2 regions of the Clavibacter sp. B3I6 genome follow, and region 2 is predicted to be linked to the other one. Evidence: predicted binding sites of a transcription regulator. Region 2 holds the regulator's gene; the other holds the start of a gene.

Region 1 (4,395 bases), 960 kb from region 2:
CCCGAGACCGTCGGCGACACCGGGCAGGGCCCGCAGCTCGCGCGCATGCGGCGCTTCGTCGAGCGCTGGGCCGACGGCTACGACTGGCGCCCGACCGAGGCGCTGCTGAACGGCTGGGGCCAGCACATCACCGAGGTGGACGGCCTGGGGATCCACTTCCTGCACGTCCGCTCCCCCGAGCCCGGCGCGCGGCCGCTGCTGCTGACCCACGGCTGGCCGGGGTCGGTGCTGGAGTTCCGGCACGCCATCGGCCCGCTCACCGACCCGGTGGCGCACGGCGGCTCCGCGGAGGACGCCTTCCACGTCGTGATCCCGAGCCTCCCCGGATTCGGCTTCTCCGGGAAGCCGACGGGCACGGGCTGGGGCGCCGGGCGCACCGCCCGCGCGTGGGCCGAGCTCATGCACCGCCTCGGCTACGACGCCTGGTACGCGCAGGGCGGCGACCTGGGAGCGTCCGTCACGTCCGAGCTCGCGGCCCTCGAGGCCGCGGAGGGGATCGGGCTCCGGGCGATCCACCTCAACATGGCGCCCTTCATGCCGACGGACGACGAGATGCGCGACGCCACCGACGAGGAGCGGCGGATGATGGCGGAGACCGGGCACTACTGGCAGCAGCTGTCCGGCTACTCGCAGATGATGTCGACCCGGCCGCAGACCGTCGGGTACGGCCTGCAGGACTCCCCCGCGGGTCTCGCCGCGTGGATCTACGCGATGTTCCAGGACGTCGGCGGGTCCCACGACGAGCACGGCGACGCCGAGGCGCTCTTCGCGCTCGACGAGATGATCGACGACGTGATGCTGTACTGGCTGCCCGGCACGGCGGCCTCCGCGGCGCGCTTCTACTGGGAGTCGGCGCAGGTCGGCTGGGCGACGCCGGGCACGATCGACGCGCCGATCACCATCCCGACGGGGCTCAGCATCATGCCGGGCGAGTACGTGCGCCGCTCGCGCCGCTGGGCGGAGCGCCGGTACACCGACCTCGTGCTGTTCAGCGAGGTCGCGCGCGGCGGGCACTTCGCGCTGCTCGAGCAGCCGGGGCTCGTCGTCGACGACATCCGGGCGACGTTCCGCGGGCGCTGATCGGCGCGGCCCGGCGGGTCAGCCCCCGAACGGCCGCAGCGACACCGACTCGAGCGTGCCGTCGCGGGTCTGGTCGACGACCAGGCGCACGGCGCGCGCGACGGACGCGGGCTCGAGGTAGCGCGCCGCGTCGTACTCGCCGCCCTCCTTGGCGCGGAGCTCGCGCTGCATGTCGGTGGCGACGCGGCCCGGGTGCACGCTCGAGACGCGCACGCCGTGCGGACGCTCCTCCTCGCGGAGGGCGTCGCCGAGCGCGCGGAGGGCGAACTTGGATCCCGCGTAGACGCCGCCCGTGGGGTTCGCCGTGAAGCCGGATCCGGAGTTGACGAGCACGACCTGCCCGCCGGCCGCCCGGAGCGCGGGCAGGAGGATCCGCGTGACCTCGGCGACCGCGAAGACGTTGACCTCGAACACGCGCCGCCACTCCTCGACGGGCGTGCGGTCGACGGCGTCGCCGCCGATCACGCCGGCCGAGTGCACGAGGACGTCGAGCCGGTCGAGCGCGGGGACGAATGCGTCCAGCCCGCCCGCGGCGAGGTCGGCCGCCCAGCCGACGGCGTCCGGGAGGGAGGCGGCGAGCGCGTCGACGGCGTCCCGGTCGCGCCCGTGCACGATGACGCGATGGGTGCGGCCGAGGTCCTCGGCGATCGCCCGGCCGATGCCGCGGGTGGCCCCGGTGACGAGGGCGACGGGGCGGGCGGTGTCGGTCATGGGTCCTCCTGGTGGCCGGGCCTCCAGGCTACCCACGGCGTCCCGCCTCCCCGTCCGGGGCGGTCCGAGGCGGTCCGGGGCGGTCCGGGGCATGACGTAGCGTGAAGGGGACCCGGTCGCGAGGCCGGGGTCCCCCACCCCGACCGCCCGAGAGGATCCGCCCGTGCACGCCCGCTTCCCCGCCAGCCTCGAGGTGCTGCGCCAGGAGGCCCGCGACGAGCTGGACGCCGTGATCGAGCACCGCTGCCGGAACGGGGACGACCCGTGGGAGGTCATCCCCGAGCTGCCCACCGTGGACGAGCACGTGGTGGCGACCCTCCGCCAGGACGCGCTCGAGGCCGCGGGGCTGGCGGAGGAGCTCGCGCGCGTGCGCCATCCGTCGACCGCGCCGGGCGTCGTCGCGCGCTTCGAGTACCGGCTGCTGCGCGGGATCGCGCTGGAGCACCCGGACCTCTCGCGCGCGGTATGGACCCTCATCGGCCGCATGGAGCGCGACCTCCGTCGACGCGCCTGAACCGGTGATGAGAGTGACATTCGCCCTCGGCGAACGGCTTGGCACTCGCCTGCTCGGAGTGCTAATGTCGACGTAGTTGAGCCGAGTGGGCTCAACCCCACAGATCATCAGAGGAGTCGAGCATGAACATGACCTTCGATCCGTTCCGCGAGCTGGACCGCGCCATGGGCGCGCTGGCCGAGACCCGCCAGGCCAACCGTCCGATGCCCATCGACCTGCACCGCGAGGGCGACACCTACGTGCTGGCCGCCGACCTGCCGGGCATCGACCCGGGCTCCGTCGACATCGACGTGGACGGTCAGCTGCTGACCATCCGCGCGGAGCGCACGCTCGCCGGCGACCCCGGCGTCCGCTGGCTCACCCGCGAGCGCGTGGCCGGCACGTTCCTCCGCCAGCTCACGCTCGGCCAGGGCATCGACACCGAGCGCATCTCCGCGCACTACGCCAACGGCGTGCTCAGCGTCACCATCCCGGTGAGCGAGCGGGCGAAGCCGCGCAAGATCGCGGTGACGTCCGAGGAGCCCCAGGGCCAGGAGGCGCGCACGCTGACGGTGGAGCAGGGCGCGCCCGCCGCGAGCTGACCCACCCGGTGCCCGCCGGCACCCCACGACGAGGAGCCGTCGTCCGCGGAAGCGGGCGGCGGCTCCTCCGCGTGCACGGGTCGCTCGTAGGGTGGGAGCATGAGCGACCGAGAAGACCAGGCAGACGGCATCCGCACCGGGCGCGGCCCCGGCGATCCCGACGGGCTGGTGACCGTGGACGACGTGGTCTCCCCCGCCGGCGACGACGCCCCCGCGGGCACCGGCGACGCCGTCCGCGAACCCGACGGCACGACGTACGGGCACGCGGAGGAGGACACCCTCGAGGTCGAGGACGCGGATCCCGCCGACGCCGAGTACCCCGCCGTCCCCGACAACCGGGCGGTCACCGCCGCCGACTCGCACATGGGCGCGCCGGCGGACGACGCCGCGGGCCACGTCGACCCCGAGGGCCGCTGACGTGACGGATCCCGGCGCGCGCGAGCACACCCCGACCCCGCTCGCCGAGCCCGAGCCGATCGACGCGGACTCGGTCGCCACCCGCGCGGAGGCAGAGGAGGAGGACGCCCGCGAGGACGAGCCCGACCCGTTCGGCGAGGGCCCGGACGACCAGTAGCGCGGCCCTCGGGAAGCGGGTCGGCGGCGTCCGCGGACCGTTCATGGGCGTTTGCCGGATGCCACCCCACGCCCTTGGAGGGCGAGCGTAGCGTCGAGCGCATGGACACCGACTACCCGCACCTCGAGCCCTCCGACACGCTCCCGGACAGGGACTTCACCTCGCCCAGCGAGGACGACACCAAGGTGCTGCAGGAGCAGCAGATCTCCGAGAGCGACGCCGTCTCGCCGGACGCCCCCGACGCCGAGGACGACGTGCAGGTGCTCCCCGGCTCCGGCGGCCCCGACGACGTCGGCGAGATCGACGTCGACCCCGACGAGCTCAACCTCAGCGGCGACTCGATCCCCGGCCACCCCAAGCCCGAGGCCGGTGAGTGACCCGATGACCGACGCCACCTCCACCACCCCCGGTGACGACTCGACCGGCGACGACACCGCGCTCGACGTGGTCGGCATCGACAAGGAGACGGTCGTCAACGACGCCGTCGCCGGCGAGACCGTCCTCCCCGACACGGACGAGCCCGTCGAGCAGGTCGACGACGACGACGCCGTGATGGGCGCGAACGCCGAGCCCGAGGCCGACTCCCTCGGCGTCGACGGCGAGGCCGAGCCCGCGCTCGCCCCCAACGACCTCGCCGGCCAGGACATCGACCTGGACGACACCCCGCCGAGCTGACGCCGGCACCCGCACCGCATCCGCACGCACCCACGCAGATCCAGCACGAGGAGACCCCATGAGCGACGACCAGTACACCTTCCAGGACCCCGCCGCGATGTACAGCGGCATCGACACGACCGCCCAGGAGCAGGACGGACCCGGCCTCGACGCCGACCTCCAGGAGACCGCGGACCGCGGCGAGAAGAGCTACCGCGGATCCGGCCGCCTCGAGGGACGCAAGGCCCTCATCACGGGCGCCGACTCGGGCATCGGCGCGG
Region 2 (4,395 bases):
TCCCCGAGGACGTCAAGTCCGAGGTCCAGGGCGACGTCGACGGCCTGAAGAGCGCCCTCGCCGGAGACGACGAGACCGCCGTGAAGACCGCGTTCGACAAGCTCTCCGCGAGCCAGACCAAGCTCGGCGAGGCCATCTACGCGCAGGGCCAGCAGGAGCAGGCCGCCGGTGAGGCGTCCGAGGGCGCGCCCGAGGCGAAGAAGGACGACGAGGACATCGTCGACGCCGAGGTCGTGGACGAGGACGACCAGGACAAGAAGACGGACCGATGACCGAGGACACCGCGAACGGCGAGGGCACGACGCCCGAGGACGAGGGCGCCGAGCAGTCGGCGCCCGCGTCCCCGGCCGGGCCTGACGCCACGGCGGCCTCCGCGGCCGACGCGGCCTCGGTCCCGGGCGAGGACGGCGCGTTCGTCGAGGCCGAGGGCCCCGACGTCGAGACGACCGACCCCATGGACGAGGAGCTCCAGGACCTCATCGAGCAGACCCGGAACGAGCCCGTCGAGGGCGACTCCGAGCACCTCGCGGACCTGAAGCGCGTCACCGCGGAGTACGCCAACTACCGCAAGCGCACCGAGGCCAACCGCGAGATCGAGCGCCAGCGCGCGGTCGGCGACGTGGTCAAGGGCATCCTCCCGGTGCTCGACGACCTCGACCGCGCCGAGAAGCACGGCGACCTGGCGGAGGGCGGACCGCTCACCGCGATCGTCGCCAAGCTGCGGACGAACGTGGAGCGCATCGGGCTGGTCAAGGTGGGCGCCGTCGGCGACGCCTTCGACCCGCAGGTGCACGAGGCGATCTTCCAGAAGCCGAACCCCGAGGTCCAGGTGGACACCGTGGCGGACGTCGTCGAGAGTGGCTACTACATCGGCCAGACGCTGCTGCGGGCCGCGAAGGTCGTCGTCGACAAGCCGGAGTAGCGCCATCATCCGCAGCATCCATCCGGCTGCACCCACCCCGGTCCGGGCGTCCGCACGCGCGGGCGCCCGGATCGGGCCGTGCGGCCCCCACCACGAGAAGAAGAAGGGAGGCGTCTGATGGCCAGCCAGGACTGGTTCGACAAGGACTTCTACAAGGTCCTCGGAGTGTCCAAGGACGTCTCGGAGGCCGACCTCAAGAAGGCCTACCGCAAGCTCGCCCGGCAGTACCACCCGGACAGCAACCCCGATCCGTCGGCGGAGGAGCGCTTCAAGGAGATCAGCGAGGCGCACGCCGTCCTCGCCGACAAGGAGCAGCGCAAGGAGTACGACCAGGTCCGCGCCATGGGATCCGGGGCGCGCTTCACGGCACCCGGGGCCGGCGGCGGGCAGGCGGGCGGCTTCGAGGACGTCTTCGGCGGCATGTTCGGCCAGCAGGCCGGCGGCCGCGGGCGTCGCGCCGGGTTCGGATCCGGCCAGCCCCAGTACAGCCAGGGCGGGTTCGAGGACATCCTCGGCGGCATGTTCGGCAACGGCGGCTTCGGCCAGTCGACCGGCGGCTACCGCGGGTACGGCGCGCCCACCAAGGGCCGCGACGTCACCGCGTCGACCACGGTCGACTTCCTCACCGCCGTGCAGGGCGACGTCGTGCGCCTGCAGGACTCCGACGGCCGCCCCCTCACGGTGCGCGTGCCGGCGGGCGTCTCCGACGGGCAGAAGATCCGCCTCGCCGGCAAGGGCGAGCCGTCGGGCGACGGCGGCGCGGCGGGGGACATCATCCTCACCGTGCACGTGCGACCGCACCCCGTGTTCGAGCGCGACGGGCTGAACCTCCGGGTCAACGTGCCCGTGACGTTCCCCGAGGCCGCGCTCGGCGCGACCATCGAGGTGCCCACGCTCGGCGGCGACCCGGTGCGGCTGAAGGTCGCGCCCGGCACGTCGAGCGGCAAGGTGCTCCGCGTCAAGGGCCGCGGCGTCACGACCCCGAAGGGCACGGGCGACCTGCTCGCGCGCATCGAGGTCGCGGTGCCGTCCCGCCTCACGGACGCGCAGCGCGTGGCGCTCGACGCGTTCGCCAGCTCGGGCCCCGCCGAGGACCCCCGGTCGGCGCTCATCGATCGGGCCAGGGGCTGACGTGGACGCCCGCGACACGATGGACGAGGACGCCCCCGTCTTCGTGATCTCCATGGCGGCCGAGCTGTCGGGCATGCACCCGCAGACGCTCCGGCAGTACGACCGCCTCGGGCTCGTGTCGCCCACCCGCACGGCCGGGCGCTCCCGCCGCTACTCGATGCGCGACATCGTGCAGCTGCGGGAGGTCGCCCGGCTGGGCGCGGAGGGCGTGAGCCTGGAGGGGATCGCCCGGATCCTCGAGCTCGAGAACCAGGTGACCGAGCTCCGCGGACGCGTCCGCCAGCTCGAGTCGGCGCTCGCCGACGAGCTGCTCTCCCGCCCCGGCCGCCGCGTCTTCGCGGCCCGCGGCGACGGCGACGTCGTGTCGCTGCGCGCGGGCGTGCGCCCCTCCCGGCAGACCGACGTCGTGCTGTACCGGGCGGCGCTCAGCCTCTCCGACGGCCGCGACGCCGGCGCGGGCGCCGGCACCGGCGCCGGCGGACGGGACGCCGGCGGGCGCGGCGCACGGTGAGCGACGCCCCGACCCCGGCATCCGCCGCCGACGACCTCCTCGACCTGGGCGCGCTCCGCCGCCGGCCCGACGTCGAGGCCGACAACCTCTTCGCGGCCGACGCCGCCGACCGCCTGCTGCTCGACGAGCTGGTGGCGCTGCTGGCGTCCGCCGCCGACGCCGGCCATCCCGTGCGGCCCGAGGAGCTGGTCGTGATCGGCGACTCCTACGGCGCGCTCGCGCTGGGCGCGGCCGCCGCGCTGCGTCGCGCCGGGGCGGGGGATCCGATCCGCCTCCGCGTGCACCAGGACGCACTCGCCTCCGAGACCGCGCTCGACCTCAACGCCGCGCTGCTGGGCGAGACCGCCCAGATCGCGCACCACCGGCTCGACGACGCCCTCCCGCACGGCGCCCGCGTCGTGCTCGCGCGCCTGCCGCGCAGCCTCGACGCCCTCGACGAGTGGGCCGGCGTGGTCGCCGCGGCCGCCGCCGCCGACGTCACCGTGCTCGCCGGCGGTCGCGTCAAGCACATGACGCCCGCCATGACCGAGGTGCTCCGTCGCCGCTTCGCGGACGTCCACGCGACGCTCGCCCGGCAGAAGTCGCGCGTGCTCGTCGCGCGCGGGCCGGTGCGCCCGTCCGGGGAGGCCCCGGCGTCCGACGCCTACCCGCGCCGCGAGTCGCACCCCGACCTCGGCCTGGAGGTGCGCGCGCACGGCGCCGCCTTCGCCGGGGCCCGCATCGACATCGGCACGCGCTTCCTGCTGTCGTTCCTGGCCGACCTGCCCGCCGACGCCCGCAGCGCCGTGGACCTCGGCTGCGGCACGGGCGTCCTCGCCGCAGCCGTCGCGCTCGCGCGGCCGGACCTCCGCGTCGTCGCGACCGACCAGTCCTGGGCGGCCGTCGACTCGGCCCGCGCGACCGTGGCCGCGAACGGCCTCGAGGGGCGGGTGACCGTGGTGCGCGACGACGCCGGATCCTCCGTGCCCGACGCATCCGTCGACCTCGTGCTGCTCAACCCGCCCTTCCACACGGGCGCGACCGTGCACGCCGGGCTCGCGCCGCGCCTGTTCGCCGCCGCCGCGCGCATGCTCCGCCCGGGCGGCGAGCTCTGGACCGTCTACAACAGCCCGCTCGGCTACCGGCCCCAGCTGACGCGGATCGTGGGCCCCACGCGCGAGGCGGGCCGGAACGCGAAGTTCACGGTCGCCGTCTCGACGAAGCCGGATCCGCGGGCCTAGCCTCGCATCGACCGCGGGCGACCCGTGCCGGCGGCCGCGCATCGAGGAGCCGCCATGCCCACCTTCCGCACCCGCGTCCTCCAGGCCCGCGTCAACGCCACCGGGCTGCCCGTCCCCGCGGAGGCGCTCGACGAGCTGGGTGCCGGGAAGCGGCCGGCCGTCGTGGTGACCGTCGCGGGCTACGTCTACCGCACGACCGTCGGCACCATGGGCGGTCAGCAGCTGCTGCCGCTCAGCGCCGCCCACCGCGCCGCGTCGGGCATCGCCGCCGACGACGAGGTGGAGGTGGAGGTGACCATCGAGCTCGACACGGCCCCGTGCGAGGCCGTCCTCCCCGAGGAGGTGGCGGCCGCGATCGCCGCGGAGCCCGCCCTCGCGGAGGCGTTCGGCGCGCTCTCCTCCAGCCGGCAGCGCGCCCTCGTGGATCCGATCGGCGAGGCGAGGACCGACGAGACGCGCGCCCGCCGCGTCGCGAAGGCGCTGGCGGCGCTGCGGGGCTGAGGCCCGTCGCGCGCTCCCGGCCGCACCGGATCGTCACGCCGTCGGCGGATCCAGCACCAGCAGGTCGCCGATCTCGCACTCGAGCGCGCGGCAGACCGCGACGAGGGTGG

Evidence for each region. The regulator HspR, encoded in region 2, represses chaperone genes until heat shock. The targets are predictions, from matches to a motif close to AAGTTGAGTCNNNNNGACTCAACTT.
Region 1: QFZ62_RS15000 (Hsp20/alpha crystallin family protein) is a predicted target of HspR. The motif match lies at 2,379-2,403, and genes of this name have one in related genera.

Annotation. Positions count from the first base shown of each region.
Region 1 covers NZ_JAUSYL010000001.1:3,106,211-3,110,605, reverse strand. Annotated here, with positions in the region: gene QFZ62_RS15015 (epoxide hydrolase family protein) at 1-1,080, shown strand, start outside; gene QFZ62_RS15010 (SDR family oxidoreductase) at 1,099-1,791, opposite strand; gene QFZ62_RS15005 (hypothetical protein) at 1,955-2,305, shown strand; gene QFZ62_RS15000 (Hsp20/alpha crystallin family protein) at 2,428-2,886, shown strand; gene QFZ62_RS14995 (hypothetical protein) at 2,986-3,303, shown strand; gene QFZ62_RS14990 (hypothetical protein) at 3,305-3,460, shown strand; gene QFZ62_RS14985 (hypothetical protein) at 3,562-3,837, shown strand; gene QFZ62_RS14980 (hypothetical protein) at 3,842-4,135, shown strand; gene QFZ62_RS14975 (glucose 1-dehydrogenase) at 4,194-4,395, shown strand, end outside.
Region 2 covers NZ_JAUSYL010000001.1:2,147,625-2,152,019, reverse strand. Annotated here, with positions in the region: gene dnaK (molecular chaperone DnaK) at 1-272, shown strand, start outside; gene QFZ62_RS10300 (nucleotide exchange factor GrpE) at 269-922, shown strand; gene QFZ62_RS10295 (DnaJ C-terminal domain-containing protein) at 1,040-2,053, shown strand; gene QFZ62_RS10290 (heat shock protein transcriptional repressor HspR) at 2,073-2,564, shown strand; gene QFZ62_RS10285 (class I SAM-dependent methyltransferase) at 2,561-3,784, shown strand; gene QFZ62_RS10280 (YdeI/OmpD-associated family protein) at 3,839-4,285, shown strand; gene QFZ62_RS10275 (helix-turn-helix transcriptional regulator) at 4,319-4,395, opposite strand, start outside.